One region of the Leminorella grimontii genome, then DNA from elsewhere that is predicted to be linked to it. Evidence: predicted binding sites of a transcription regulator. Region 1 holds the regulator's gene; each other region holds the start of a gene.
The links. Region 1 encodes Fur, which represses iron uptake genes when iron is present. Its sites were predicted from a motif close to ATAATAATGAGAACNACTATCAA; they were not measured.

Region 1 (10,299 bases):
CTTGGGGCTTTACCGTTACGCCTGACGTACTGACTCAGTACGCAAAAGACGTCGGCGAAGCGTCCATCGTCTCCCGCGCGGGCGGCGCTCCTACTCTGGCCGTCGGCATGGCGCACATCTTAAGCCAAATCACCGGCCCGGCCATGATGGCCTTCTGGTATCACTTCGCCATTCTGTTTGAGGCGCTGTTTATCCTGACCGCCGTTGACGCAGGCACTCGCGCCGGCCGCTTTATGCTGCAAGACCTGATGGGCACGTTCGTCCCTGCGATGAGGCGTACCGACTCTTTACCCGCTAACGTCACCGCTACTGCGCTGTGCGTTGCCGCATGGGGTTACTTCCTCTATCAAGGAGTCGTCGATCCGCTGGGCGGCATCAACACGCTGTGGCCGCTGTTCGGCATCGCTAACCAGATGTTGGCCGCAATTGCGCTGACGCTCTGCGCCGTCGTTCTGTTCAAGATGAAGCGCGAGAGATACGCTTGGGTTGCCGTCATTCCAACCATCTTCCTGCTGGTATGTACGCTAACCGCCGGCTGGCAGAAGGTGTTTGACGCTAACCCGCGGGTTGGCTTCCTGGCGCTGGCCAAGAAGTATCAGGCCTCGTTGGATAAAGGCGAGATTCTGGCGCCGGCCAAGTCTCTCGATCAGATGAGCGCGCTGATTTTCAACAACCAGCTTGATGCCGGATTAACCATTCTGTTTATGCTGATAACGGTAAGCATCGTGGTGTTCGGCCTGCGCACCGCCTTTAAGGCCAACGCCAATCCGAAACCAACGGCCAACGAGGTGCCCTACGAACCTCTGCCAAGTTCAGCGACACAAAGCTGACTATTGATGTAAACTAAGAGCCTAAAAGCAGCCGCAGTGCGTTTTGCGGCTGCTTTCTTAAACCCGCGCTAAAAAAGGCAACGCTATGTTTGAAGATCTGGCGAAAGTAGGTCGTTATCTGGGACAGGCAGCCCGCCTGATGGTCGGCGTACCTGACTATGATACCTACGTTCAGCACATGCGCTTAACGCATCCTGACCAGAAGGTCATGAGCTACGAAGAGTTTTTCCGCGAGCGGCAGGAAGCCCGCTATGGCGCCGGAGGCGGTCGCTGCTGCTAGGACGCGTTCCTTAGCTGTTTATGTAGACCAAGGCCGGATACTAAAATAACGGCCAACGTGCGCAAACGGCTAAAGAACGCGGCCTGATGCAGGCCGCCGTGATCTATTACTCGGAGGTAGAACTACCGCTATGACTGCCCTTTCCCCGCTTCCCGTAACGATACTGACCGGCTTTTTAGGCTCAGGCAAAACGACGCTTATCAACCATCTGTTAAAAAACTACCCCAACGAAAAGATCGCTATTGTAGAAAACGAGTTTGGCGCCGTCGGCATCGACGGTGGCCTGCTGGAACGACGCGGTGACGTTGAGGTGATTGAATTAACCAACGGTTGCGTGTGCTGCAGCGTGCGCGGAGAGCTGACGGAAGCGTTAAAAAACCTGCTGACCCAGAGAGATGAAGGAAAGCTCTCTTTTGAGCGGCTCCTGCTGGAGACAACCGGCCTGGCAGACCCTGCCCCGATAATACAAACCTTTTTCGTTGACGACGTTCTCAGAGAGCGCCTGATGCTCGATGCCGTCATTACTCTGGTTGATGCAGAACATGCGCAAAAGCAGCTTAGTGAACACCGGGTCGCCGTTTCTCAAGTCGGTTTTGCCGACCGGCTGATTTTAACCAAGCTCGATCGCATAGATGAAGAGACCAAACGCCTGTTGCTTGAACGCCTGCGTGCGATCAACGCCAGAGCCGTCGTCTGCGAGGCCCGCAGCGGCAGGTTGGAAAAAGAGGCGTGGATAGGCATTGAGGCGTTTAATCTGGACGAAGGTTTTACCCTGAACGCTACCTTCACGCCTTCATTGAAAAACAGCGCTACACCGCTGCGATTCCGTCCTCTGGAGCAGTCTGACGCCTCCCGCTCGTGGAATGACGACATCACGTCGCACGTTTTTGAAGCTGGCGATGTGGATATCAAGCGCATCGGCGCATTTATGGAAGGCGCTATCGAGAAATACGGCAACGATATGCTACGCTATAAGGGCATTCTGGCCGTTGCGGGAGAACCCCGTAGGCTTATCGTTCAAGGCATACACCGCGTCGTAGGATTTGACTACGGCAGCGAATGGCGAGCGGATGAAGCACGTAAGACCATGCTGGTCATCATCGGGCGCAGCTTGCCCATTGACTCTCTTGAGCGGGAGTTTATGTCCTGCGTGAGTCAAAGCGAAGCTTATCCTCGGTAGGCTCGCAGCATAAGCGCCGTATTATGAAAAATTGCGATACGCAGTTTAACTGTTGAATATGCGATCTGGTGAAAAGTTATTTGTAAAACCTATTGATACTATCGGTTTTTCCAGCGCTTTCATTAGGTTTTCATTTCGCATCTCAGGCTCTATAATGATACATTATACTTTTGTTAAGTACCCGCTGGCTGTATCACGGCGCCCGAATTTAGGACACCTCGCATGACTGACAACAATACCGCACTGAAGAAAGCTGGACTAAAAGTGACGCTTCCTCGCCTTAAGATCCTGGAAATTCTTCAGGAACCGGAGAATCATCACGTCAGCGCTGAAGATCTCTATAAGAGACTCATCGATATGGGCGAAGAAATTGGTTTAGCGACGGTTTATCGCGTATTGAACCAGTTTGACGACGCCGGTATCGTGACTCGCCACAGCTTTGAAGGCGGAAAATCCGTTTTTGAACTGACGCAAAAGCACCATCACGATCACCTGATTTGCTTGGACTGCGGCAAAGTTATCGAATTCAGCGACGAATTTATCGAGCAGCGCCAGCGCGAAATCGCTGATAAATACAGCATTAAGCTGACTAACCACAGCCTTTACCTTTACGGTAAGTGCAGCTCCGGCGACTGTCGTAAAGACGAAAGCGCCCATGATGCAAAGAATTGATAGCTGTTCTTTCTAAAAACAACGCCGGCATTAGCCGGCGTTGTTGTTTCTGCCCGTAAAAAATCTTTTTTAGGTAAAAAAATACCCGCGTTAACCGCGGGTATTTTGCCTTTCTTAGGAGATCAGGCCGCGTTCGAAGCGCCCCAGGTATCTCTCAGCCCGACGGTTTTGTTGAAAACCAGCGCATCGGCCGTTGAATGACGCCTGTCGGCACAGAAGTACCCTTCACGCTCAAACTGATAGGCAAACTCCGGCTTCGCCGACTTCAGAGAGGGCTCCACAAATCCGTGAACCACTTTCAGCGACTCAGGGTTAATAGTCGACAGGAAGTCGTCCGCTGCGCCCGGGTTCGCCACGCTAAACAGGCGATCGTAAAGGCGGAATTCCGCCGGCAGCGCGTGCGCCGCAGAAACCCAGTGGATGACGCCTTTAACCTTACGTCCGTCCGCAGGATCTTTGCCCAGCGTCGCTGCGTCGTGGCTGCAGTAAATCGTGGTGATATTACCTTCTGCATCCTTCTCGACGCGCTCGGCCTTAATCACGTATGCATGTCTTAAGCGAACCTCTTTGCCCAGCACCAGGCGTTTATACTGCTTGTTAGCCTCTTCGCGGAAGTCTGCGCGATCGATATAGACTTCATTGCTAAACGGCACGGTGCGGGAGCCCATTTCCGGGCGGTTCGGATGAACGCCGACGGTCAGGTTCTCTTGATGTCCCTGCGGCAGCGTTTCAATAACGACCTTCACCGGATCGAGCACGGCCATCGCACGCGGCGCGTTTTCGTTCAGGTCATCGCGGATACAGGTTTCCAACGCTACCATTTCTACGTTGTTATCCTGCTTGGTTACGCCGATGCGGCGACAGAATTCGCGGATAGAAGCGGCGGTATAGCCGCGGCGACGCAGGCCGGAAATCGTCGGCATGCGCGGATCGTCCCACCCTTCTACGACCTTCTCCGTCACCAACAGGTTCAGCTTGCGCTTGGACATGATGGCGTATTCCAGATTCAGGCGAGAAAACTCGTACTGGCGCGGGTGACAGGGAATGGTGATATTATCCAGCACCCAGTCATACAGGCGGCGGTTGTCCTGAAACTCCAGCGTACACAGCGAGTGGGTGATCCCTTCCAGCGCATCGGAAATGCAGTGGGTAAAGTCGTACATCGGGTAGATGCACCACTTATTGCCGGTCTGGTGGTGTTCAGCAAACTTGATGCGGTAAAGCACCGGGTCACGCATAACGATAAACGATGAGGCCATATCGATTTTCGCGCGCAGGCAGGCGGCGCCTTCGGCAAACTCGCCGTTTTTCATCTTTTCAAACAGCGCCAAGTTCTCTTCTACGCTGCGATCGCGATACGGGCTGTTCTTACCCGGCTGAGTCAGCGTGCCGCGATATTCGCGCATCTCTTCGGCAGACAGCTCGTCCACATAGGCCAACCCCTTATTGATAAGCTCTATGGCGTAGCTATGCAGCTGGTCAAAGTAGTCGGACGAATAGCGCACTGCGCCGTCCCAGTGGAAGCCGAGCCACTCAACGTCGGCTTTAATGGACTCAACGTACTCAACGTCTTCTTTAACCGGATTGGTGTCGTCAAAACGCAGGTTGCAGCGCCCCTGATAGTCCTGTGCGATGCCGAAGTTCAGGCAGATGGACTTGGCGTGGCCAATATGCAGATAACCGTTCGGCTCGGGCGGGAAGCGGGTCACTACCGTAGTGTGCTTACCCGAAGCCAAATCTTCATCAATAATATGGCGAATAAAGTTAGTCGGGCGGACTTCGGCCTCACTCATTTATTTTTTCCTCTATGCAAAAGCGCTCACAACGTATAACCATATATCATCTAACAACGCCCCTCAGGACACAACCGTTAGTTACATTTCCTGATAAAAATGACGCGACTACGGAAATTTTCAGGCGTTTTGCAAACAAAAAAAAGCGGGAAGGTTCGCCTTCCCGCTCAGACTCCGCATTAAACGGAGGGTAACGAACTAGCCCTTAACGTCAAAGAGCTTAGTCTGTCCGGCTACGACTTGGCCGCTGGCAACGTCCGCCAGACCGCTGAAATCGTCGATGTTGCTGACCACCACTGGGCTGATGATGGAAGCCGCATTGAGGCTCAGGTAGTCCAGATCCAGCTCCAGTACCGGGTCGCCGGCCTTCACTTCCGCGCCCTCTTCCGCCAGTCGCTTGAAGCCCTTACCTTCCAGCTTAACGGTATCGATACCGATATGGACAACCACTTCCGCGCCGTCTTCCGTTTCCAGACAGAAAGCGTGGTTGGTGCCGAAAATCTTCACCAGAGTACCGTTTGCAGGAGCGACGACGATTTTATCCGTCGGGCGAATGGCTATGCCGTCGCCTACGGCGCCGCTGGCAAACGCTTCGTCCGGCACTTCGCTCAGGGCGACGGTTTCACCGGTAATCGGAGAAACAAGCGTACTGAGGCGCGTTGACTCGGCCTTTTTAACCGCGGCCGGCGCCGGTGCGCTCTCTACCGCCTTAACGGCAGCGGGAGCTACGGAACCCTTCGGCGCTTTACCGGAGGCAATCAGTTTACGCATGCTGTCAGCGATGGATTCCGCCTTGGCGCCTACGACGATCTGAATGCTTTGTTTATTTAACTTAACTACGCCCGCAGCGCCCAAGTGCTTAGCAGCGGCGGAATCGACCAGCCCTGAGTCTTTAACCGTCAGACGCAGGCGGGTAATACAGGCGTCAATGCCGGTCAGGTTGTCGGTACCGCCAATCGCGCCGATATAGGCGTTAGCCAGTCCGGCCAGCCCTTCTTCAGTGTTGCTGTTTTCCGGTGAGGTTTCGTCCTGCACAACGTCTTCACGGCCCGGCGTTTTCAGGTTCAGCACGCGGATGATGACGGAGAACAGTGCAAAGTAGACGACGAACGCTACTACGCCCATCACCAACAGGATCCAAACGTTGCTGCTGGCAGCCGGCAGTTTGAACATCAGCGCATAGTCGATAGCGCCTGCGGAGAAGGTAAAGCCCGCGTGAATGCCCAGCGCTGTCGCAACATACAGGCTGATACCGGTCAAAATGGCGTGGACCAGATACAGCAACGGAGCCAGGAACATAAACATGAACTCGATAGGCTCGGTAACGCCGGTCAGGAACGCGGTCAGCGCAACGGACATCAGCAGGCCGCCGACGGCTGGGCGACGCTCCGGCTTGGCGGCCAGATACATCGCAAACGCAGCGCCCGGAAGGCCGAACATCATGATCGGGAAGAAGCCTGACATGAACATCCCCGCGGTGGCATCGCCGTTATAGAAACGGTTGATGTCGCCGTGGAACACCTGACCAGCCGCGTTGGTGAAGTCACCAATCTGGAACCAGGCGATGGTATTAAGAACCTGGTGCAGGCCGGTTGGGATCAGCAGACGGTTAACGAAACCGAAGATGCCTGAGCCCAGCGCGCCCTGCGCTACGATCCATTCACCGCCAATGCGGATCCCTTCCTGAATCGGCGGCCATACGTAACCAAAAATACCGGCTAAAATCAGACAGAAAAAGCCGGTAGCGATAGGTACAAAGCGCTTGCCGCCAAAGAAGGTTAAAAAGTCGGGCAGCTTGATGTCGCTCCAGCGGTTGTAAACCATACCGCCGATAAGACCGGAGATAATACCGGCCAATACGCCCATATTGATGCTGGCCTCAATGGTCACCGTCGCTTTGGTAAGGATAAAGAACCCTACCGCACCGGCAAGCGCCGCTGAACCCGCGTTGTCTTTAGACCACGTGGCCGCGACGCCGATGGCGAAGATCAGCGCCAGGTTGTCGAAAATCGCCCCGCCCGCCTGCGCCATAAACGGCAGGTTCAGCAGGTCTGGTTGACCGAATCGTAGCAGCAATGCGGCTACGGGCAGTACGGCGATCGGTAACTGCAGCGATCGGCCTAATCGTTGAAAAAACCCAAGTATATTCACCTTGCTTCCCCCTGCTTACCCTGAGTGAGACGTTATTTTTATACTCAACGTCGGTCTGAATTACACATTCAGCCGCCGTTGACGATGCTGAATAGGTCTATTAGGTATAACCGATTTATAGTGTAAAAAATATATTTTGCATCACAAATTAAAAGCTTCGATTATGTGACAAACATCACCAATTTGGTCAATATTTTTTCTAATATGCTGGCCATGCACCGCCACTTATTTTATTATACAAAATATCAATTACCGGCGTGAGAGCGTGTGCTATCAGTACAGAGGCGCTATAGTCAGTTCATCAACGCGTTGCGTTATCTTCACATATGACTTCACGTAAAAGTATAGACCCGTTACGTCGCCAAGAGGTTCTTATATGAGACTTATTCCATTAGAAAGCGCGCAGGATGTCGGTTTATGGTCAGCGCGTCATATCGTCAACCGCATTAACGCCTTCAAGCCGACCGCAGATCGCCCTTTCGTTCTCGGCCTACCTACGGGCAGCACGCCGCTAAAAACTTACGTACGCCTAATCGAACTGTATAAAGCGGGTGAAGTCAGTTTTAAACACGTCGTCACGTTTAATATGGACGAATACGTCGGGCTGGAAGAGGCGCATCCACAAAGCTATCACACTTTTATGTATGAAAACTTTTTCAATCATATCGATATCCAGCCGGAAAACGTCAACCTGCTGGACGGCTGCGCCGAGGACGTGCAGGCCGAATGCAAGCGCTATGAAGACAAAATCAAATCCTACGGGAAAATAAACCTGTTTATGGGCGGCGTAGGTAATGACGGCCACATTGCGTTTAACGAACCGGCTTCATCTCTCTCTTCCCGCACTCGGATCAAAACCCTAACGGAAGATACGCGTATCGCCAACTCGCGCTTTTTTGATAATGACATGAACAAGGTGCCCAAATACGCGCTAACGATTGGCGTCGGCACGCTGCTGGATTCAGAAGAGGTCATGATTCTGGTTACCGGCCCGAACAAAGCGCTGGCGCTGGAAGCCGCCGTCGAGGGCTGCGTCAACCATCTGTGGACCGTATCGGCGCTTCAGCTGCACCCCAAATCTATTTTGGTTTGCGACGAACCCGCCACGATGGAACTGAAGATGAAAACCGTGAAGTACTTCCGTGAACTGGAAGCTGAAAACATTAAGAAGCTATAGCCTGTTGCAGGGGGTTACGATGTACGCATTAGCTCACGGCCGGATTTATACCGGCCATGATATTCTTGATAATCACGCCGTCGTCATCGCCGACGGCCTTATTGCTCAGGTTTGTCCTTTAAACGAACTTCCGACCGGTATCGAAACCGTTGACCTGAAGGGCGCGATCCTAGCGCCCGGATTCATCGACCTTCAGCTTAACGGCTGCGGCGGCGTGCAGTTTAACGACGCTCTGGAGAATATCTCGCAAAAAACGCTCGAGATAATGCAGAGCGCTAACGAGAAGTCCGGCTGCACCAGCTATCTTCCGACGCTTATCACCTGCAGCGATGACTACATGAAGCACGCCATTGACGTGATGCGTAGCTATCTTAAAAGCCATGAAAACAAGGCGCTGGGCCTTCATCTTGAAGGGCCTTACATTAACGTCGCTAAAAAGGGCACCCACAATCCCGACTTTATCCGCAAACCGGATGACGCCATGATTGACTACCTGTGCGCCAACGCAGACGTTATTACGAAAATTACGCTGGCCCCCGAGCAGGTTGACGGTCGCGTTATTCGCAGATTAAAGGCGTCGGGCATCGTTGTTTCCGCCGGGCATTCTAACGCCAGCTACGAACAGGCACGCGCAGGCTTTGCCGCCGGCATCGGCTTCGCAACGCACCTGTACAACGCCATGCCCTATCTGGCAGGCCGTGAGCCTGGTCTTATCGGCGCCATATTTGATACGCCTGAAGTCTATACCGGCATTATCGTGGATGGCTATCACGTCGCCTGGCCAAGCATTCGCAATGCCAAAAAGCTTAAAGGCGATCGTTTGGTATTAGTCACTGACGCAACCGCTCCTGCCGGCGCCGATATCGACCATTTTATTTTTGCAGGCAAACCCGTATATTATCGCGATGGCAAATGTGTAGATGCTAACGGAACGCTCAGCGGTTCGGCATTGACCATGATTGAAGCCGTCACCAACAGCGTTCAGCACGTAGGGATCGCGCTGGATGAGGCGCTACGCATGGCGGCGCTGTATCCCGCACGCGCAGTCGGCGTGGACGACCAATTAGGCAGCATCGAAGTGGGTAAGGTCGCAAACCTCACCGCATTTAGTCACGACTTCAAAATAACGCATACCTGGGTAAACGGCCGTCTCAGCGAGGGCCAAAGCAGGTCATAACAACAGCAGAGGTAAGGATGACGACGGGCGGTCAAATTGGCAATATCGATCTGGTAAAACAGCTCAACGGCGCAGTCGTCTACCGACTCATTGACCAACAGGGGCCTATCTCCCGCATCCAAATTGCGGAGCTTAGCCAGCTGGCCCCTGCCAGCATCACGAAAATAACCCGTCAGCTGCTTGAACGAGGGCTGATTAAAGAAGTTGAGCAGCAGGCCTCTACCGGAGGCCGACGCGCCGTTTCTATCGTTTCGGAACACAAACATTTCCACAGCGTCGCCGTTCGCCTCGGGCGTAACAACGCCACTATCGCCCTTTATAACCTCGGCGGTAAGGCGTTGGCCGAAGAGCACTATTCTCTGCCCGAGCGGACGCAGCAGGCTCTTGAAGACAGCCTGCTCGACGCTATCGCCCGCTTTATCGATGCCTACTCAAGCAAAATTCGCGAGCTTATCGCCATCGCCGTTTCACTTCCCGGGCTGGTCGATCCGGAAAGCGGCGTAGTCAAATACATGCCCCATATTTCCATCGGCGACTGGCAGCTGGGTCAGGCCATACGAGATCGCTTTAGCGTCAGCTGTTTTATCGGCCATGACATTCGCAGCCTGGCGCTTGCGGAACACTATTTTGGCGCCACCAAGGACTGTGAAGATTCCATGCTGGTGCGGATCCACCGGGGTACCGGCGCGGGATTTATTATCAACGGGCAAATATTCCTCGGTAAGAATCGCAACGTCGGCGAGATTGGCCATATCCAAATAAATCCGCTGGGCGAGCGCTGTTACTGCGGTAACTTCGGCTGCCTTGAGACCGTCGCCTCCAACCTCGCCATCGAACAGCGGGTGCGTCAGCTGCTGAGCCAAGGCTACAGCAGCCGGCTTACTCAGGAAGATTGCAGCATTTCCGCTATCTGTAAGGCCGCCAACCGGGGTGACGATCTGGCGGTCAACGTGATTGAAGACGTTGGGCACCAGTTGGGGAAAGCCATTTCGCTGGCGGTTAACCTGTTTAATCCGCAAAAGGTAGTCATCGCGGGTGA
Region 2 (10,299 bases), 2.0 Mb from region 1:
AGACTAATCGGCTTATCCTTTCGGTGCGCGATAAGATCGATAGCAAGGGCGGAAACGGCAAGCACGACAAATACCGTCACCGTCAACGTCGGGAAACCAAGGCCGGACTGTTCCATAAAAGATAAAACCTTCAGTGAGCGAAAGCGGATGGGATTTTAATTAAGGGGGAGATTATACCACTCCCATGAAAAGAAAGGGGCGGTAGGCGATAAAAAGCGAGCCTGGTGAGAATGCGGGAGACAAGGCGGAGGCTGAAAAGCCCCCGCTGCACGGGTTCGGGTTAGACGAAGGCGGCTTAATAATTTACCCAGCGCCGCCTAATCGGCACCATAAAAGCCGCACGATAAATTCGCTCAATCGCCCGCAATGCCCCGTCGCCCCAGCGTACGCAGGCGGTACGGGCCAACAGGTTAGCAAACACCGCAACCGCTAACGCTCCCGCCATGTCCAGCGGCCAGTGAACGCCGAGATAGATGCGCGACCAAGCGATCGCCGCCGCCCAGGCCATAAACGCAGCCCCCTGCCGATAGCGCCCGCAGAATAAAAAGGCTAAAGCAAAGGTAAAGGCCGCGGTGCCGTGGTTGCTGGGGAAAGAGGGAGACGACGAATGGGCAAGCAGCTGATAGCCCAAACCGTCAACAAAGGGCCGGGCATGGGGGAAAAGCGCGGCTATAAGCTTCGCCGCCAGCATCCCCAGCGCCAACGCAATGACGGCCCTTAAGGCGAACGGCCGCTGGCCGCGCCACAGCCAGTCTACGACAATCCATATGGGAACAATCATCATGGCCCATTGGGCAAAAAAATAGGCGATGGCGGTTAGCCACTCGGGAGAGTTTGGCGTGCCGTTGATAGCCAAAAATCCGACCTGATTAATGTGTTCAGTAAACGTCATCCGTCGCCTCGCGCGGTTTTTCAAAGCCTAAACGGGCGTTTCTCATGCAAAATGCCCCCATTCACCGCAAGCGTAGAGCGTAAATATGAAAGAAATATTAAGAACCGATTGCACACAATTTCCAACCGATTTCCTCGTCAGGCGCTATGATGATGTAACGAATAAAAAAGCCCTATGTAAGGAGGAGTAATGCGTATACTCGTTGTAGGCGCAGGCGCCGTCGGTGGTTACTTTGGCGGGCGGCTTTTACAGGCGTCCCAGGACGTCACCTTTCTCGTTCGCCCCACCCGCGCGCAGCTGTTAAAAAAGAACGGCCTGGTGCTTCGCAACCCGCAGGAACCGGTCATCACCTTTTCCAATCCTCCAATCGTATTGGAACAGGACCTCACCCCCACGTTCGATCTGATTTTGCTAAGCTGTAAGGCCTACGATCTCGACGGCGCAATGAACTCATTCGCCCCGGCGGTAGGAAAAGAAACGGCGATTCTGCCGCTGCTTAACGGCATGCGGCACGTTCAAACCCTCAGCGACCGGTTTGGCAAAGAGAAGATACTCGGCGGCCTGTGCAACGTCGTGGCAACGCTTGATGAAAGCGGCGCCGTTCATCGCATGACGCCCGTTCATAACATCACCTTCGGCGAGCTGGACGGAACGTCGTCCAAACGCACGCAGGCCATTACTGAAGCGTTTAGCCGGGCTGAGTTCAACTCACAGCAAAGCGACAACATTTTGCTTTCCATGTGGGAAAAGTGGCTGTTTCTCTCCTCCCTTGCCGCCAGTACCTGCCTGATGCGGGCGCCGATAGGCGAGATTGTCGCAGCGCCGGGGGGAAAGGCGTTCATTTTGGCCCTGATAGACGAAATCAAAAGCATCGCCCAGGCCTGCGGCTATTCGCCAAGCGCCGAGCGCGCGCATCAAATGCTGACAGAGCCGGGTTCTTCGTTGACTGCGTCCATGTATCGCGATTTACAGCAGGGATACCGAATCGAGGCCGATCAGATAGTTGGCGATCTTTTACTGCGGGCAAAACGGGCGGGCTTCGCCGACGATGCGCTGGTACGACTGCGGACGGCCTACGTTCATATGAAGGCCTATGAGAGCCAGCGTAAAGAGCAAGCCTAAAAAAAACGGCGCGCCCCGTCGACACAGGGCGCACCAATCAACAACCAAAAAACCACCTCAACAACAACGGTATCGGTCAGCGCTGCTTATCAGTCTGGCCGTAATATGCGCCGGGCCCGTGCTTGCGATTAAAGTGTTTATCCATCAGATAACCATCAATCGGGCGCAGGCGCGGATTGATTGAGCAGGCCACCCAGTCCATGTGGGCCACTTCCTCCATCACCACTGCGTTATGCACCGCGTCGTGCGCATCCTTTCCCCAGGCGAACGGGCCGTGCTGATACACCACGACGCCCGGCGTATGCAGCGGGTTGACTTCCCCCAACGTCTCGATAATCACGCGCCCGGTGTTCAGCTCATAGTCGCTCTCAACCTCCGAACGGGTCAGCGCCCGCGTGCAGGGAATATCGCCATAAAAGTAGTCCGCATGCGTGGTACCAAGCGCAGGGAGAGGCAACCCGGCCTGCGCCCAGGCGGTCGCGTAGGTTGAATGGGTATGTACGATGCCGCCTATCTGAGGGTAGCGCCGGTAAAGCGCCAGGTGCGTCGCCGTATCCGACGACGGGCGAAAGTTCCCCTCAATCACGCGGCCCTCCATATCGACCACGACCATGTCCTCCACCCGCATCGTTTCGTACGCCACGCCGCTCGGCTTAATCACGACGGCGTTCCGCTCGCTGTTGATAGCGCTGACGTTTCCCCAGGTGAAGGTCACCAGCCCGTGGCGAGGCAGGTCCATATTGGCCTCAAAGACCTGCTGTTTTAACGCTGTGATCATAAAACCGCCTCCATGGGCAGGCCGGCGTTGGCCATCCTTCGCTTCACCCAGTCCCTCGCGTCCTTTACTTCCTTGATGGGATCGTCGGCGCTTTCGCTCCACATCTCAATCAGATAGGGCCCGCAGTAGCCGCAGTCCTTGAGCGTGGTGAAACAGCGTTCAAAGTCCACGACGCCTGTGCCAAACGAGACGTTTTTAAACACGCCGGGGCGGGTATCCTTGATGTGGACCGCGACAATGTGACCGCTGCCGGCCTTAAGTTCCATCTGCACGTCGTTATCCCAGGCCGACAGATTGCCAATGTCGGGATAAAGCTGAAACCAGGGGTTATTCAGATAGCTGGCGTATCCCAACGCTTTGCTGATGGAATTCATCAGCGGATAGTCCATGATTTCCATCGCCAGCGTCACCTGTGCGCGGCTGGCCATTTCCACCGCCTGCTTCAGGCCGTCCCGAAAGCGGGCTCGGGTTTCGTCATTGGCCTGCTGATAATAAACGTCGTACCCTGCAAGTTGGATGACCCGAATGCCGACGTCCTGCGCAAGCTGAATAGCCTTGTGCATGATCTCCAGACCGCGATTTCGCACCTCATCGTCTTCCGAGCCCAGCGGGAAACGACGATGGGCGCTAAGGCACATGGAAGGCACCCGAACGCCCGTGGCGGCAACGGCGTTAACCAAAGCCAGGCGCTGCTCTTTGTTCCAGTCAAGCCGCGCCAGTCGGGCATCGCTTTCATCCACCGACATCTCAACAAAGTCGAAGTCCAACTCGGCCGCCAGGTTCAGGCGCTCAAACCAGTCTTCTCCCGGCGGCAGTGCCTTTTCATAAATGCCGAGCGGTACGGCTTTACGAAGCATAGGCTTCTCCTTATCCCCAAAGCTGGGCAATGGAACGTTTGAACTGCCGGGCGGCCTCAACCGGGTCGGCAGCGTCGCGAATGCTGCGCCCTGCAATGAAGACGTGGATCGGTATCCCCTTGAACAGCGGCAGGTCTTCCAGCGCCAGTCCACCGGTCACCGTCACCTTAAAGCCCATGTCGGACAGGCGCTTAACCGCGCTAATATCGGCCTCGCTCCAGGCTACGCCTGCCGCCTGCGCATCCCGGCTGCGGTGATACACCACCTGTTCGATGCCGGCCTGACGCCATTCCTGCGCCTGCTCCCAGGTCCAGAACCCCGTCAGTTCGATTTGAACGTCGCCGTTAAACTCTTTAGCAACCTCCAGCGCCCCCTTTGCCGTATTGATATCGGCACAGCAGATGACCGTAACCCAGTCGGCGTTGGCCTCAAAACACATGCGCGAAAGGATTTTCCCTGCGTCGGCGATTTTGGCGTCCGCCAAGACAATCTTGTGTGGATAGAGCGCCTTTAAATCACGCACCGCGCGAACGCCTTCACCGACGCAAAGGATGGTGCCGACCTCAATAATATCGACCTCTTCGGCAATCAAACGGGTAGTGCGATAGGCGCTGTCCAGCGTCTGGTTATCCAGCGCGACCTGCAGCATGGGTAAAGCGTGAGACATCGTATTTTCCTCGTTAAGTTTGTCGTTACGCCGCCGAAAGCGCGGCATCCGTGGCGTCAATCAGCGCCAGTACGTCCTGAGCCGTCCGGCAGGCGCGCAGCCGGTCAAAGTTCTCCTCATCCTCAAACAGATTAACGACCTGCATGATGCCGACCTCCTGATGGGTATTGGCGTCAACGGCGGCCATCGTGATGAGAATGTCCACCGGATCGTTGTCTTCATGATTAAAGGCTATCGGCTTTTTCAGCGTCACCAGGGCAAAGCCGGTCTTTTTGACGCCCTCCTCCGGGCGACCGTGCGGCATAGCCAGACCGGGGGCAATAACAAAATAGGGGCCAAAGCGCTCAACGCCGTCCAGAATGGCCTGGTAGTAGCGAGGCTCAACGACGCCCGCCTCTACCAGCAGGTCAACGCCTATCCTGACCGCTTCCTGCCAGGTGTCGGCCTCATCCTGTAGGCGAATCGAGTTATTTTCAGCCAGAGAATCACGCAGCTTCATATTCTCTCCTTCCTATTTGACGTCCTGTGGAAAATGCGCCCTGATAACGTCCATCAGCTTCGGTCCGAAGTCTTCAGCAGACAGCATATTGCGCACGCCGACAACGTACTTATTCCCCGTCACGCTTATCTCATCGGCAACGTGGGTTGAAGCGACGATAATGTCAGCGCTTCCCAGCTCGGCCTTGTATTCCCCTACGGCGCAGCTGTTCACCGAATGGCTTACCCCCTGCTGCGTTAAAAACTGATCGACCTTCATTTTCATGATCATTGAACTGCCCTGCCCGCAACCGCATACGGCTAAAATGCGTACTGTCATGATTTATTCCTCAGTAAGTGAGTTTGCAGAGTTTACGGAAGAGGCCGTAAACCGTTTTTCCCTATCTTCTTCACGCCGCAGGCTGCGACCGGCGAAGAACATGTAGACCAGCGCTATCGCGACAACCACGCCGAGAAACCACAGCCCGAGCGTCAGCCCCTGCATCAGCGGCGGCGCGAGGATCGACCAGTCGGCCATGCCCATCCACGCGCTAAGGCCGGTCAGCTTTACCGCCCAAACGCAGCCAAAGATTTCAATCATCCCCATACATAAGCAGATCTTGAGCGCCGCGCGCCAGCCGCCGAAGTGGTTGGCAAAGACGCCTATTGTGGCGTTGGAAAAAAACATGGGGATAAAACCGGGGATAATCACGATAGGCGATCCGACCGCGATAAGAATGCCGACGGCAATAAGCTGGCCGATAGTGCCCCACATGAATCCCCAAACGACGGCGTTGGGCGCGAAGCTATAAATTGCCGCACAGTCAATCGCCAGCACCGCGCCGGGTATCAGGCGCTGGGAGATGCCGTTGAACGCCTCGGACAGCTCGGCAACGAACATACGCACGCCCTGAACGATGATGAAAATGGCGACGGCGAACTGGAAGCCGGTCTGGATGATATAGACGGACCAGTGGGTTTTCCCCGCCATCTGCTGCACGGTATCGAGCCCGAAAGAGACCAGAATTGCGCCAAAAAACACCGTCATCACGATGGCAGTAGAAACGATGTTGTCGTGGAAAATATTCAGCCAGCCCGGCAGCTTAAGGTCCTCAACGCTTTCCTCCTTTTTCCCCAAGTAGGGCGCCAGCTTGTAGGCTATCCAAGAGGCGAACTGCTGCTGGTGCCCGATGGAGAAGCCGCAGTTGTCCGTCACCTGCTGAGTCGGCTTAAACATCATGTTGGACGTAATCCCCCAGTAAAGGGAGACCAGCACGGCGGTGCACACGATCGTCGTCCACATCGGATAGCCCAGAATAAAGAAGAATACGGCGATAAGCCCCGCCTGCTGGAACATGATGTGTCCCGTCAGCATGATGGTTCGAATGCCGGTTATCCTGCGCAGCAGAACGTATGTGATGTTCAACGCCAGCGCCAATAAAACCGCATATCCTACCCAGCTGTAGGCGTCGCCCATGCGTTCGATAGTGGCCATCATGGAGGCATAGGTGTCGGAAATTGCGCCGTTAATGCCGTAAACTTCCGACATTTTGGCGACAACGGGCTTGAACGTTCCGGTTAGAATGCCGGAACCCGCCTGTAGCAGCATGAAGCCGATAATGGTCTTGATTGTCCCTTTGATGATGACCGTTGCGCTTTTACGCAGCAGCATATAGCCAAGGCAGGTTACAATGCCCAACAGCAGAGGAGCATTGGTCATTACCTGATTGAAAAAAACGGTAAAAATGGTGTAGAGGGTTTCCATAAAGCACTCCATTCAGCACTCGGTGGACCCGTAGCTCGATAATTGTTTTCTGCTTCCCATGAGCGACAGGCTGTCTTGTTTTCCCGCACACTCTATCAATCAAATTTGATCACAAAAAGATTAAATTTGACTATATGTGATTTATATCCCAACTTAATTATTTCAGTAACTATTAGGTTTCTTACCGCCAAAGCCAAATCAGAGACATTCTCATTACCTTGAATAAAATGAGAATATCCCCTCATGCTTCCTTTATCTCCGCCTCTCAATGGAATAAAAAGCGTCCGATTATTCTGGAAATAACGTTTTCAATCTTAGTTATAAAATGATATTTTCATGAAAATTTAATCATAAATAATCTTTTTGTGATTAAATATGACTACAACATAATGCAATGAGGAAAGACGCCATGAGTAAAATTGACGCCATCACCAGAGAATCCTGGATTTTGAGTACGTTTCCTGAATGGGGGTCCTGGCTGAATGAAGAAATAGAACAGACGGAAGTCGCGCAGGGCACGTTCGCCATGTGGTGGCTAGGCTGTACCGGAATCTGGTTAAAATCGCAGGGCGGCGCCAACGTCTGCGTCGACTTCTGGTGCGGTACGGGCAAGCAAAGTCACGCGAATCCGCTAATGAAAACCGGCCACCAGATGCAGCGTATGGCGGGCGTAAAGAAGCTTCAGCCTAATCTGCGAACGACGCCTTTCGTTCTCGATCCGTTCGCTATTCGCCAGGTGGACGCGATTCTTGCGACCCACGACCACAACGACCATATCGACGTTAACGTCGCGGCGGCGGTAATGAAAAACTGCAGCGCCGACGTCCCCTTCATCGGCCCGCAGACCTGCGTGGATATGTGGATCGGCTGGGGAGTGCCTAAAGAGCGCTGCATCGTGGTTAAGCCTGGCGACGTGGTAAAGATTAAAGATATCGAGATCCACGCGCTGGACGCCTTTGACCGCACCGCGCTCATTACGCTGCCCAGCACAGAGAAAGCCGAAGGCAAGCTGCCGGACGGCATGGACAAGCGGGCGGTCAACTATCTGTTCAAAACGCCGGGCGGCACCCTGTACCACAGTGGTGATTCGCACTACTCCAACTATTATGCCAAGCACGGCAACGAGCACCATATCGACGTAGCGCTGGGCTCCTATGGTGAAAATCCCCGCGGCATCACGGACAAAATGACCAGCGCCGACATCCTGCGCATGGCAGAAGCCCTTAATGCCCGAGTCGTTATTCCATTCCACCACGACATTTGGTCGAACTTCCAGGCCGACCCACAGGAAATCCGGGTTCTATGGGACATGAAGAAAGACCGGCTACAGTACCAGTTCAAGCCCTATATTTGGCAAGTGGGCGGCAAGTTTGTCTGGCCGTTAGATAAGGACAACTTTGAATATCACTATCCGAGAGGATTTGACGACTGCTTCACCATCGAGCCGGACCTACCGTTTAAATCATTCCTGTAATTGCTCAGACGCTATGCGCGATAAAACATAAGCCGGACATTTCCGGCTTATGTCATTTCCCTCATTTGAGAGTAGGCGACGGGCTTTGTTTCAAATATAATCACCGAGTAATCACTAAACTTCCGGACTTTTCATGACTGAATCACAAAGACACCAGATTATTCAGGAAATGCTGCAGCAGGCTGGCTTCGTTACCGTTGAACAGGTCATTCAACGCCTGGACGTCTCACCGGCGACCGCGCGTCGGGACATCAACAAGCTTAACGACGCCGGCAAGCTGAAGAAAGTCCGCAACGGCGCTCAGGCCGTTAGCCAAAACCGCATCGCCTGGACGCCGATGAACATCCATCAGGCGCAAAATCACGATGAGAAAGTGAAAATCGCCCGGGCGGCTTCCCAACTGGTGAAGCCCGGAGAAAGCGTGGTGATTAACTGTGGCTCCACCGCCTTTCTGCTAGGGCGGGAGATCTGCGGCAAAGATGCGCAAATCATTACCAACTACCTGCCGCTGGCTAACTTTCTGATTGAGCAGGAGCACGACAGCGTGGTCATTATGGGCGGTCAATACAACAAGAGTCAGGCGATCACCCTGGCGCCGCAGGACGGAGACGCTTCCCTCTATGCCGGGCACTGGATGTTTACCAGCGGCAAGGGGCTGACTGCAGACGGCCTGTACAAAACGGATATGCTCACCGCCATGGCGGAACAGAAAATGCTCAACTACGTCGGCAAGCTGGTGGTGTTGGTCGACAGCAGCAAGGTCGGGCAGCGTGCGGGCATGCTGTTTAGCCGCGCAGATCTTATCGATATCGTCATCACCGGGCAAAATGCCGATCGCGGCATCGTAGAACAGCTTATCGCTCAGGGCGTTCAGGTTATTCTGGTTTAGCCAAGGGCGTCTTCGCCCTTAAACCAAAAACAGCGTCGCCAGCCCCAAGAAAATGAAAAAGCCCCCCGTATCGGTCAGCGCAGTAATCATCACGCTGGAACCGATAGCGGGATCGCGGCCCAACTTGTTCATCGCCATAGGGATAATCACCCCCATCAGCGCCGCCAGCAGCAGGTTTAGCAGCATTGCCAGCGTCATCACGCCGCCCATCGGCAGGCTGCCGTACAAAAGCCAGGTAATCCCGCCCATTACGCCGCCCCAGACCACGCCGTTAATGATGGCGACGCCCAGCTCACGCAGCAACATAGCGGGAAGATCCCGAGAGCTAATGTGGTGCAGCGCCAGAGAGCGCACGATCATCGTGATCGTTTGATTGCCGGTATTGCCACCAATACCCGCGACAATCGGCATCAGCGTCGCTAAAGCGACCAGTTGCTCAATGGTGTGTTCAAACAGCCCAATCACTCTGGAAGCGATGAACGCGGTGCACAGGTTTACGAGCAGCCAGGTAGAGCGCTTGCGAACGGAGGTCATTACCGGCGCAAAGATGTCCTCTTTTTCCGTCAGGCCGCCCATTCTGCGCAGATCGCTGTCGCTTTCCTTTATCACGACGTTAACGGCGTCTTCTACCGTCAGGCGGCCAATCAGCCGGTTTTGATGATTGACCACGGCGGCGCTTATCAGGTTATAGCGCTCAAACGCGCCGGCGGCCTCTTCCGCATCGTCACTGGGCAAAAAGGTCACGGGATCGGTAGTCATCAGAGAGGCCACCTTGGTGGCCGGTGGATTAAGCAGGATATCGGTAACTTTTAGCTCGCCTAGCAGGTGGTTATCTCTGTCGATGATGAACAGCTTGTCCGTAGAGTCGGGGATAACCTTTTTTCTATGTAAAAAACGTAAAACGACGGCCAGCGTAACGTCGCTGCGCACGGCGATAATATCGAAGTCCATCAGGGCGCCGACCTTGTCCCTGTCCAGATGAATAACTTCCGCTATCCGGGCGCGCTGGCCTGCGTCCAGTGAGGCCAGCAGCTGCTCGACTAGATCTCTCGGCAGGTGAGCGGCCAGATAGGCCTGCTCGTTCAAGTCCAGATGCTTCAACACCGACAGCAGCTCACGGTCGCTCATGTCGTCGATCAGGCTATCCCAAACGGCGTCTGACGCTTCCACCAGCGTCTTGCCGCGCTTGCGTTCGTTGAGCAATCCCCAAATCGCGTGACGCTTACTCTGCGGCAGTGATTCAAGCAGGTCCGCGATGTCAGCGGCGTGCAGGCCGTTAACCAGCTCGGTGAGTTCCTGACGCTCCTGAGCCAGCGAGCCGTCGGAAAGGCTGGTGCTGCGCTTACCGTAATCAATCGAAGCCACGAGCAGACGATCC
Region 3 (10,299 bases), 590 kb from region 1:
AACGGCATCCAGATTGTATCCGTCGCAGGGAAGTCGGACGGCGTCTTTACGTTGGCCAATCGCCCCGTGGCCGGTGCCTATGACTACTTTCTCTATCGGGGAACGCCGAGCGAGAACGACAGAAACTGGTATTTGCGTTCGGTTCTTAATCAGCAAGACGCCGTCGTCAGGCCGGAAGCAGGAAGCTATGTGGCTAACGCCGCAGCCGCCGGTACGCTGTTTGCGCTTCGCCTGACGGATAGAAACATCGGTGAGAAAAACGGCGGCATGTGGCTACGGCAGGTTGGCGGCCATACGCGTTCTCGCGATGATAGCGGGCAGTTGCGAACTCAGACTAATCGCTATGTCGTTCAGGGCGGCGGCGACCTGTTTTCCTTGCCGGTCGGTGGTGAAGGCAGCCTGTCCGGCGGCATAATGGCGGGGTACGGCCATACCAGCAGCAGTACCGGATCGACGATGAGCGGCTATGACGCCAAAGGTTCGCTGAACGGTTATTCAACCGGCATTTACAGCACCTGGCGGCAGAACGCCGCAGCGCAGCGCGGGGCTTACCTTGACGCCTGGCTGCAGTATAGCTGGTTCAAGGCCAGCGTGGGCGGTCAGGGGTTATCCGATGAGCGCTATAACATTAACGGCTACAGCGCGTCGGTGGAATCCGGCTATCGCTACGTCGTTAGCGAAAGCGCAACCGGCGAGCTGGCGCTGACGCCTCAGCTTCAGGCAGTGTGGAGCGGCATTAAGGCCGACGACCATACGGAGAGTAATGGCACCGTCGTTAAGAGCCTGAACGATGATGCGCTCCAGACGCGGGTCGGCGTCGAGCTTTCTCGCCGAGGCGTAAGCCGTGAGGATAGAGGCGATGCGGCGCGGTTTACCGCCTATGTCGAGGCCAACTGGTTGTATAACCGAAAACCGACGGCGGTAGCCTTGGACGGCGTAGCGGTTCGGCAGCAGGGCGATCGCAACGTTGGCGAGCTAAAAGTCGGCGTCAAGGGCGCATTGAGCGCCCGATGGGATTTATGGGGAAATATAGGACAGCGGTTGGGCGACGATGGATATAGCGACACGTCCGCGTCGTTGGCCGTCAGGTACCGTTTTTAGGCGGAAACAGGCAGAGGGACGGTATCCGTCCCCTGGTAGTCAGGCGCACTTATACAGCGAAGGCTCGCCCTCCGGGCGCGTTTTGAACCTGCGGTGAAGCCACATGTACTGCTCTGGCGCGATGGCGATCTGCTTTTCAATCGCCTGATTCATAAAGGCCGCCGCTGCCGTTTGGTCGTCCATCGGGAAGCCTTCCAGCGGCGCGTCAATAACCACCGTATAGCCGCTGTTGTCGCGATTTCTCATTGGCGTAAAGGGAATGAGCTGCGGATTTGCCGCGCGCATCAGAATGCTGGTGCCGATCGTGGTGGCCGCTTTTTCAACGGCGAAAAACGGCGCAAATACGCTGTTGCGCGGGCCGTAGTCGTGATCCGGCGCGTACCACAGCAGCTCGCCCTGCTTTAGCGAGCGGATCATGCCCTTAATGTCGCGCCTGTCGAGCATATATTTGTTGGAGCGCAGCCTGCCCCAGGTTTGCAGCCAGTCCATCAGACGGTTGTCGTGCGGGCGGTAAACGCCGACGCCTGGCGTATAAAGGCCGATAATTCGCGCCCCCAGCTCCAGCGTGAGAAAGTGGATGCCGATAACGATGCCGCCGCGCTTTTCCTGCGCTGCTTTCAGCAGGTAGTCGTAGCCCTGAACTTTGCTCCAGCGCTTAATGCGCCAGTCTGGCCAAAACCAGGCCATGCCGGTTTCTAAAATGGCCATGCCCGTCGATTCAAAGTTTCGAATCAGCCATTCTTCCCGCTGTGACTCGCTGTCGTCAGGGAAACAAAGCTCAAGATTACGACGCGAAATTGCCTTTCTTCGCTTCATCAGGCGCATAGCTAGACGACCAATTCTTCTGCCTAAGGCGTTGATAACCGGATAGGGCAATAGCGTAACGGCGTATAGCGCACCGATGCCCAGCCACAGAGTCCAGTAGCGCGGATGCAAAAGGTCGTGAGTAAAGTGTGGGTGAACGTGATTCTTTGCCATAACGAAAGTTTATTGAAAACAGTCCGCTTAGTGTAACTATATTTTCATTTAATGCCTATTTTGGGCCAAATTGATTATTGTTTAGGCGCACCCGGAATCTAAGCATGACGCGTTCAAATAATTAAAGAAGCGCAGCGTTAGGCGAGGTTATGATAAACTTTTGCCATTCACGCTGTCCTCGTTTTTGGAGTTTGGGATGAAAGTCATGTTACCCGATTTTAGTCGCGCCAACGTTATGGTGGTGGGCGACGTTATGCTTGACCGCTATTGGCACGGGCCGACCAGCCGCATATCGCCGGAAGCGCCGGTACCGGTCGTTAAGGTGAATACGGTGGAAGACCGGCCCGGAGGCGCGGCGAACGTGGCGATGAATATTGCGGCGCTGGGCGGCGGTTCCCGCCTGGTGGGGCTAACCGGGATGGACGAAGCGGCCCGTGTGCTGAGCACGCGCCTGAGCGACGTCAACGTGCGCTGCGACTTTGTCACGGTGCCCTCGTGCCCAACCATCACTAAGCTTCGCGTGCTGTCGCGCAACCAGCAGCTTTTGCGTCTGGACTTTGAAGAAGGGTTTGAGAACGTAGACCCTCAGCCGATGCTCGATCGCGTGCAGCAGGCGCTGCCCAAGCTGGGCGCACTGGTGCTTTCGGACTACGCCAAAGGCGCGCTGAACTGCGTCCAGTCACTGATTGCTCTGGGACGCAAGGCGGGCGTGCCGGTGCTTATCGATCCGAAGGGTTCTGATTTTGAACGCTATCGCGGCGCGACGCTGCTGACGCCGAACCTGTCGGAGTTTGAGGCGGTGGTAGGGCACTGCAAGAGCGAAGAAGAGCTGGTGGCGCGCGGTATGGAGCTGATTGCTCGGTTTGATTTCAGCGCGCTGCTGGTTACCCGCTCGGAAAACGGCATGACGCTTTTGCAGCCGGGGAAAGAGCCGTTCCACCTGCCGACGCAGGCGCAGGAAGTGTATGACGTTACCGGCGCCGGCGATACGGTTATCGGCGTACTTGCCGCCAGCCTGGCTTCCGGGCTTTCTCTGGAAGAGGCCTGCTTTATGGCCAATGCGGCGGCCGGCGTGGTAGTCGGCAAGCTGGGGACGTCGACCGTTTCCCCTATTGAGTTAGAAAACGCGATCCGCGGCCGCGCCGACACCGGCTTTGGCGTTATGGACGAGGCCCAGCTTAAGCAGGCGGTCGCTAACGCCCGCCGCCGCGGCGAAAGAGTGGTGATGACCAACGGCTGTTTTGACATTCTGCACGCCGGGCACGTTTCCTATTTGGCTAACGCCCGCAAGCTGGGGGACAGGCTCATTGTCGCGGTTAACAGCGATGCGTCGACCCGCAGGCTTAAAGGGGAGACCAGGCCGGTCAACCCGCTGGCGCAGCGAATGATCGTCTTGGCCGCCCTGGAGTCCGTTGACTGGGTGGTCTCTTTTGAAGAGGATACGCCGCAGCGTCTGATCGCCGACGTTCTTCCCGACCTGCTAGTGAAGGGCGGCGACTACAGGCCGGAAGACATTGCCGGCAGCAAAGAGGTTTGGGCCGCAGGCGGTGACGTTCGGGTGTTGAACTTTGAGGATGGATGTTCGACCAGCAACATTATTAAAACTATCAGGGAGCGCGGTTAGTACGCCACGATATGAGCGGATTAAAGCAGGAACTGGGGCTGGTTCAGGGTATCGGGCTACTGTCTACGTCTTTACTGGGGACCGGCGTGTTCGCCGTTCCGGCGCTGGCGGCGCAGGTCGCCGGCGGAGGCAGCCTGTGGGCGTGGCCGATTCTGATCGTTTTGGTATTTCCGATTGCCATCGCGTTTGCCTCTTTGGGGCGTCACTTTCCTAACGCCGGCGGCGCGGCGCATTTCGTCAGCCTGGCGTTTGGCCCGCACATGGCCAAGGTGACCGGATGGCTGTTTTTGTCCGTCATTCCCGTCGGCCTGCCCGCTGCGCTGCAAATAGCCTCCGGCTTCTGGCAGGCGGCCTTTGGTTTTAGCGAGTTCGGCCTGCTGATGGTGCAGGTAGCTACGCTTCTGATAATCTGGCTGCTCGGCATGCGTAGCGCTGGCTCGAGCGCCAACGTCCAGGTGCTGATTGCCGTTTTGATCGTGGCGATGATTGTCGCCATCTGGTGGCGCGGCGGCATTACGCCGACCACCGTCGCCTGGCCGGCGCCCGCGTCGATGTCCGGCGGGGCTCTGTTTGACGCTCTGGCGGTGATGTTCTGGTGCTTCGTTGGGCTTGAGGCGTTTGCTCACCTTGCGGCGGAGTTTCGTCACCCCGAGCGGGACTTCCCCCGAGCGCTGCTTATTGGCCTGCTGCTGGCGGGCGCAGTGTACTGGGGATGCACCGTGGCGGTGCTGGCGTTCGGCGCGTTTGGCGGCGAGATGGCCGCCGCGGCGTCGCTACCGTCTATCGTGGTGAAGCTGTTCGGCAGCCACGGGCTGTGGATTGCCTGCATTATTGGCTATTTGGCCTGCTTCGCCAGCCTGAATATCTACACCCAGAGCTTCGCCCGGCTGGTGTGGTCGCAGAGCTATGAGCATCGCCCCAAGGCCTGGTTGGCGCAGCTTTCCCGCTCGCACTCCCCGCTCAATGCTTTAACGGTCGTTCTGGCGTGCTGTCTGGTTTCTTCTCTGCTGGCGCATTGGCTGGCGCTTCCTCTGGATGCCCTTATCGTTTATGCCAACGGCATCTTCGTCTTTATCTATCTGCTGTGCATGCTGTCGGGCTGTCGGCTTTTGAAGGGGCGAGCCAGGCTGATGTCGATACTTGGCAGCGTGCTGTGCCTGTTGCTTTTAGCGATGATTGGCTGGAAGGTGCTGTATGCGGTAGCGGTATTTGCGGCGCTCTGGCTTGTTCTACCGAGAGGCAAGAAGGCTTTCGAACGTAAGAACGCCTAACGGAGCAGGACTTCGCTAGGCGTCGAAAAAGGCGTTACTCTTCGCGGCTTTTTGCTTCCAGTTCCGCAAGGCGCTTTTCCAGCGCGGTTAGCTTTTCGCGGGTTCTTAACAGCACCTGAGTTTGAATATCGAACTCTTCACGGCTTACCACGTCCAGCTTGGCGAGCTGGTTTTGTAGTCCCTGACGGATTTTCTTTTCGACTTCATCGCCCAGTTCGCGAATGCCTTTCGGCATGGACTCGTGAATCTGCTTGGCGATTTGTTCAATTTTTTGCGGATCGATCATCGGGCTATCCTTTATGAAGTTGATGGCGTCTCTTTTCTCAGCGTTCAACGGCGGCGGGACGCGGCCTGATGTGAGTATAACCATTTACTGATTCGGTGTCTGCGTTTTCGCAAACGTTGCTCCTGCCTGTGATAAGCGCTATAGTAGCTTCGCTTATTCTCAGGGCGGGGTGAAAGTCCCCACCGGCGGTAAACCATAGAATGTCGATTTTATGGAAGCCCGCGAGCGCTTTGGTTTGGTATAGCCTGGCTCATTCAAACCAAAGGTCAGCAGACTCGGTGTAATTCCGGGGCCGACGGTTATAGTCCGGATGGGAGAGAGTAACGGTAACGGGTCAAGCGTTCGCTTGCCTCTCGTTATTTCGGCTATTTGCCGACTTCCTAAGCTGCCCTGATTCTGGTAATCCACAATTTTTAAGAGGTTATTTTTACCATGAATCAGACTCTACTTTCCGAATTTGGTACTCCGATTGAGCGCGTTGAAACGGCGCTGGCCGCGCTGCGCGAAAGCCGCGGCGTCATGGTGCTTGACGACGAGAACCGCGAAAACGAAGGCGACATGATTTTTGCCGCACAAACCATGACCGTTGAGCAAATGGCGCTGACCATTCGCCACGGCAGCGGCATCGTGTGCCTTTGCATTGACGAACAGACGCGCGATCGCCTGAAGCTGCCGATGATGGTGCCGGCCAACTCCAGCCGTTATCAAACTGCGTTCACTATCAGCATTGAAGCCGCTGAAGGCGTCACTACCGGCGTTTCCGCCAAAGACCGCGTAACGACTATCAAAGCAGCGATTGCCGACGACGCGACCCCGGCCAGCCTGCACAGCCCGGGCCACATGTTCCCGCTGTGCGCTCGTCCTGGCGGCGTGTTGACCCGTCGCGGCCATACTGAAGCGACTATCGACCTGGTAACGCTGGCCGGCTTTAAGCCCGCGGGCGTTCTGTGTGAGCTTACCAACGACGACGGCAGCATGGCTAACGGTTCGCAGGTGGTTGAGTTTGGTAAAAAGCACAACATGCCGGTCGTAACGATTGAAGACCTGGTGGCCTATATCGCGCTGCATGCCAAAAAGGCAGGGTAAGCGAGCGCTGTAAATACAAAAAGCCGCAGCTGCGGCTTTTTGTCTATCTATACCCCTGAGTTATCTTCTATATCGTCCAGATCTGCAGCATCATCAGGCTAAGGCCCATGACCGACATGCCGCAAAGGATGCCGTAGCTTGGGTTATTGTTGGGATCGATTTCCTTGGCCAGCGGCATTAGCTCATCGACCGACAGGGCGACCATGATGCCCGCAACGGCGGACATTATTGCGGCCATGATAATCGGCGAAACGTTCGGCCCCAGCAGGAAAAAGGCAAACAGGCCGCCGACGATTTCCGCTACGCCGGACAGCCCGGCCCACAGCAGAGCGGACGACTTCGAGCCGGTAGCGGCATAAACCGGGCCGGCAACGGCCAGGCCTTCAGGAATGTTGTGTATGGCAACCGCCAGCGCGATGCCGAGCCCCAGCTCCCAGTTGGTGCTGGCGGTAACGAACGTGGCGATCCCCTCGGGAAAGTTGTGCAGGCTAATGCCGAGCGTAAGCAGAATGGCGGTGCGTCTCAGGTTACGAGGGGGCTTTTGGCCCGGCATCAGGTCGTGAGCGTGCTGGTGCGGAAGCAGGCGGTCCAGTAAAAAGTACCCCAGCAGCCCCAGAATAAACATGCTGTACCCTAGCACCGGCGGCATGCCCGGCGTGCCTAATGAAGCGGGCAACATTTCCATGAGTGAGATCAGCAGCATAATGCCGGCGGCGAAGCCTAGCGCAAAAGCCAACAGGCGATTAGAGGGCTTTTGGCCAATAATGCCCAGAAAGGCCCCTATAAAGGTTGAGCCTCCGGCGAGTACGGTAAGTATAAGTGGAACCGACATAAACACCTTTCCTTAAATGATAATAATTATCATTCATAAATCTAACAGAGCCATAAACAAAAACAAATACGTTGAAGTCGATTTATTTAATAGGCGAATTTAAAAACCGATTGTTCACTTTTTTTGACAGAGAACATCATAGTTATTATCTATCAAAGTGTTCAATTAGGGCCAATAATAGCCCTATTACGAGAGCGTACGGAATGACCGTGTTGTACGCCCGCCTTACTGAGTAAAGCCGATTATCCGGCATGGCGCAACCGAACGGTATAAACCCATCATGGAGGCCTAGCGATGAATGCTTATTTAATGCCGGCTCTTTTTCTGGGACACGGCAGCCCGATGAACGTATTAGAAGAAAATGCGTATACGCAGGCCTGGCGTCGACTCGGAGAAACCCTTCCTAAACCTAAGGCGGTGCTGGCGATTTCCGCTCACTGGTATACGCGCGGTACGGCGGTGACGGCCATGGAAAAGCCCCGGACGATCCACGACTTCGGCGGCTTTCCACAGGCGCTGTTTGACACGCAGTACCCGGCCGCCGGTTCACCCGCGCTGGCCGAGCGGGTGGCGGACCTGCTGGCGCCAGCCGAAACGATCCTTGACCGAAGCGAGTGGGGATTGGATCACGGCGCCTGGGGCGTGCTGATAAAAATGTATCCCGATGCGGATATTCCCGTCGTGCAGCTGAGCGTGGACGGCACGCAGCCTCCTCTTTACCACTATCAGCTTGGCCAAAGGCTGGCTAAGCTTCGCAGCGAAGGGGTGATGATCGTCGCCAGCGGCAACGTAGTGCACAACCTGAGGGCGGTGAAGTGGCAGGGCGAAGGCGAGCCCCATGACTGGGCGGTACGATTTAACAACTTCGTTCGCAGCCAACTGGTGGAAAAAGGAGAACCTCATCCTTTAGTTAACTTTATGCAGCATCCGGATGCAAAAATGGCTAACCCTACGCCCGAACACTTTTTACCGCTGCTGTACGTTTTAGGGGCGCGTCAGGAAGGCGAAGCGGTCAGCGTGCCGCTGGACGGTATCGATATGGCGGCGATTAGCATGCTGTCGGTGCGGGTTGGGTAGGTTTAGAAACGAGTACGCCCTGAAGGTTCAGGGCGTACTGATATATTAAGCCCGACGTTAGTCCAAAATAATATGCGGATAATAGCGGGAAAGATCCTGAGTAATCAGGCTGTGGTCTTCCCGTATTCCCATGCCGCAGGGCTCATCGTTTACCAGCCAACTACCGATAAGCGTGTAGCTGTCGTTAAAGCGCGGCAGCGGTTGGAACTGCTGAATGATAAAGCCTTCTTCGCCGTACGGGCCGTCAACGCTGCAGACATCTTTACCGTTCTCCACGATGCGGATGTTGGCGCCTTCGCGAGAGAACAGCGGCTTAACCACGTAGTGGGAAAGCTCCGGGTGCGGCTCGTCGCTGAAGTAGGAGGGCAGCAGGTTCGGATGGTTGGGGAACATCTTCCACAGCATCGGCAGCAGCGCCTTATTGGAAATGATGCTCTTCCAGGCCGGCTCCAGCCAGCGAACGCCGGCGTCCGTCAGCTTGGTGGAGAACATTTCCCGGAACATGAATTCCCACGGGTACAGTTTGAACAGATTGCCGATCACCTGGTCCTGCATATCGGTAAACTGGCCTTTCTCGCCAAGCCCGATGTCTTCAATATAGAGGAACTCGTTGGCTAACCCCGCTTCGTCGGCGCAGTCCTGCAGATACTGGACGGTGCCGCGGTCTTCTTCGGTATCCTGACAGCAGGCAAAGTGCAGCAGGTTAAAGCCGTGGCGAGACTTCAGCTCGGCAAAGCGTTCAATCAGCTTGTCCTGCAGGCTGTTGAACTGATCGGCGTTTTGCGGCAGTTTGCCCGCAGCGACCTGGTCTTCAAACCACATCCACTGGAAAAAGGCCGTTTCGTACAGCGAAGTAGGCGTATCGGCGTTGTTTTCCAAAAGCTTGGCCGGACTTTTTCCGTCATAGGCCAAATCCAGGCGGGAATAGAGCGAAGGCTGCTGGGTTTTCCAGGAGCTGCGCACGAATTCCCAGCAGTGTTTCGGAATGCAAAAGCGCGTCAGCAGCTCTTCGCTGTCGACGACTTTTTCAACCACCTGCAGGCACATTTCGTGTATCTCGGCGGTTGCGCTTTCCAGCTCTTCTACCTGCGCCAGCGTAAACTGGTAGTAGGCGTCTTCACACCAGTAGGGCTCGCCGTACATAGTATGAAAGTTAAAGCCATACTCGGTAGCTACCTCGCGCCAGTTGGGGCGCTCGCTAATCGTTTGACGAATCATCAGGCGTTGACCTTAACCACCGAAAGAACGGCTGCCGCTGCTTGAACGGGAGCTTGAACTGGTGCTGGTGCTGCGCGTAGCCGCGTTTTGCTTGGCAACCGATTCACCAAAGCCGCCGCGAGTTACCGTAGTCGTGGTGGCCGGCTTGGGCGCCAGTGCGCTCTTGTCTACCTTCATCGTCCTGCCGGTAGTGGCGTTACCAAAGCTCTTGCCGGTCGCGTCAACGAACTTGCCGCGCGCGGGGCTGTTCGGCGAGTTGGAGGTAAACAGCGGTGACTGACCGTAGCCGCCGCTCATCATGCGGCCCATCATATAGCCCGCCATCAGCGGCATCCAGGTGCTGTGAGACGATTGGCTGGTTGCTCCAACGCCTGCTTGTGCAGGCGTTTCTACGCACTGGGATTCGCCGAATTCGGCCACGCAGTCTTCTCTGCTGGCGTACTTGGGCGCGGTTTTAACCGCTTCGGCCTGTGCGGTGTTATAGGCCGTGGTGCACTGCTCCGCCAGAGACGGATTGACCTGCTTACATTCTTCAGCGTCTTTGAATAAAGAAACGCTTTCGTCAGCCTGCTCACAGCCTGACAGCATAAATACGGCGCTAACCGCTAACGCAACCGGCGCAAGGCGATAGGTGCGAAATGATTTGCGAAAGGAGTCACGGTTAATGTGTTTTGTGCGCTTCATGATTTCAATCCTGGTGTTAAATACGAAGTTTGATTACCGCCACGCCGACCTATTAAGGCGTTTTAACAATGCGCTTAAAAGCATTCATCATTAGCCGAGCACTGCGGAAATGGCGGGGAAATTCCCTTTAATTAAGCACCCC

Region 2: ulaG (L-ascorbate 6-phosphate lactonase) is a predicted target of Fur. The motif match lies at 6,756-6,778, and genes of this name have one in related genera.
Region 3: zupT (zinc transporter ZupT) is a predicted target of Fur. The motif match lies at 7,195-7,217, and genes of this name have one in related genera.

The regions. Positions count from the first base shown of each region.
Region 1 is NZ_CP146357.1:2,558,597-2,568,895, forward strand. Features, by position in the region: gene cstA (pyruvate/proton symporter CstA) at 1-830, shown strand, start outside; gene V8L73_RS11910 (YbdD/YjiX family protein) at 916-1,110, shown strand; gene V8L73_RS11915 (CobW family GTP-binding protein) at 1,241-2,290, shown strand; gene fur (ferric iron uptake transcriptional regulator) at 2,513-2,962, shown strand; gene glnS (glutamine--tRNA ligase) at 3,085-4,755, opposite strand; gene nagE (PTS N-acetyl glucosamine transporter subunit IIABC) at 4,954-6,906, opposite strand; gene nagB (glucosamine-6-phosphate deaminase) at 7,283-8,083, shown strand; gene nagA (N-acetylglucosamine-6-phosphate deacetylase) at 8,103-9,260, shown strand; gene nagC (DNA-binding transcriptional regulator NagC) at 9,278-10,299, shown strand, end outside.
Region 2 is NZ_CP146357.1:541,438-551,736, reverse strand. Features, by position in the region: gene V8L73_RS02740 (TerC/Alx family metal homeostasis membrane protein) at 1-116, opposite strand, end outside; gene V8L73_RS02735 (phosphatase PAP2 family protein) at 296-892, opposite strand; gene panE (2-dehydropantoate 2-reductase) at 1,082-2,014, shown strand; gene V8L73_RS02725 (L-ribulose-5-phosphate 4-epimerase) at 2,091-2,789, opposite strand; gene V8L73_RS02720 (L-ribulose-5-phosphate 3-epimerase) at 2,789-3,649, opposite strand; gene V8L73_RS02715 (3-keto-L-gulonate-6-phosphate decarboxylase UlaD) at 3,660-4,316, opposite strand; gene ulaC (PTS ascorbate transporter subunit IIA) at 4,342-4,815, opposite strand; gene ulaB (PTS ascorbate transporter subunit IIB) at 4,828-5,133, opposite strand; gene ulaA (PTS ascorbate transporter subunit IIC) at 5,137-6,558, opposite strand; gene ulaG (L-ascorbate 6-phosphate lactonase) at 6,968-8,032, shown strand; gene ulaR (HTH-type transcriptional regulator UlaR) at 8,166-8,921, shown strand; gene mgtE (magnesium transporter) at 8,940-10,299, opposite strand, start outside.
Region 3 is NZ_CP146357.1:3,149,105-3,159,403, reverse strand. Features, by position in the region: gene V8L73_RS14590 (autotransporter outer membrane beta-barrel domain-containing protein) at 1-1,101, shown strand, start outside; gene V8L73_RS14585 (Kdo(2)-lipid IV(A) acyltransferase) at 1,141-2,079, opposite strand; gene hldE (bifunctional D-glycero-beta-D-manno-heptose-7-phosphate kinase/D-glycero-beta-D-manno-heptose 1-phosphate adenylyltransferase HldE) at 2,276-3,703, shown strand; gene yjeH (L-methionine/branched-chain amino acid transporter) at 3,715-4,974, shown strand; gene ubiK (ubiquinone biosynthesis accessory factor UbiK) at 5,009-5,260, opposite strand; FMN riboswitch at 5,412-5,586, shown strand; gene ribB (3,4-dihydroxy-2-butanone-4-phosphate synthase) at 5,693-6,346, shown strand; gene zupT (zinc transporter ZupT) at 6,414-7,178, opposite strand; gene ygiD (4,5-DOPA dioxygenase extradiol) at 7,473-8,255, shown strand; gene V8L73_RS14550 (glutathionylspermidine synthase family protein) at 8,313-9,473, opposite strand; gene V8L73_RS14545 (DUF1190 family protein) at 9,486-10,157, opposite strand.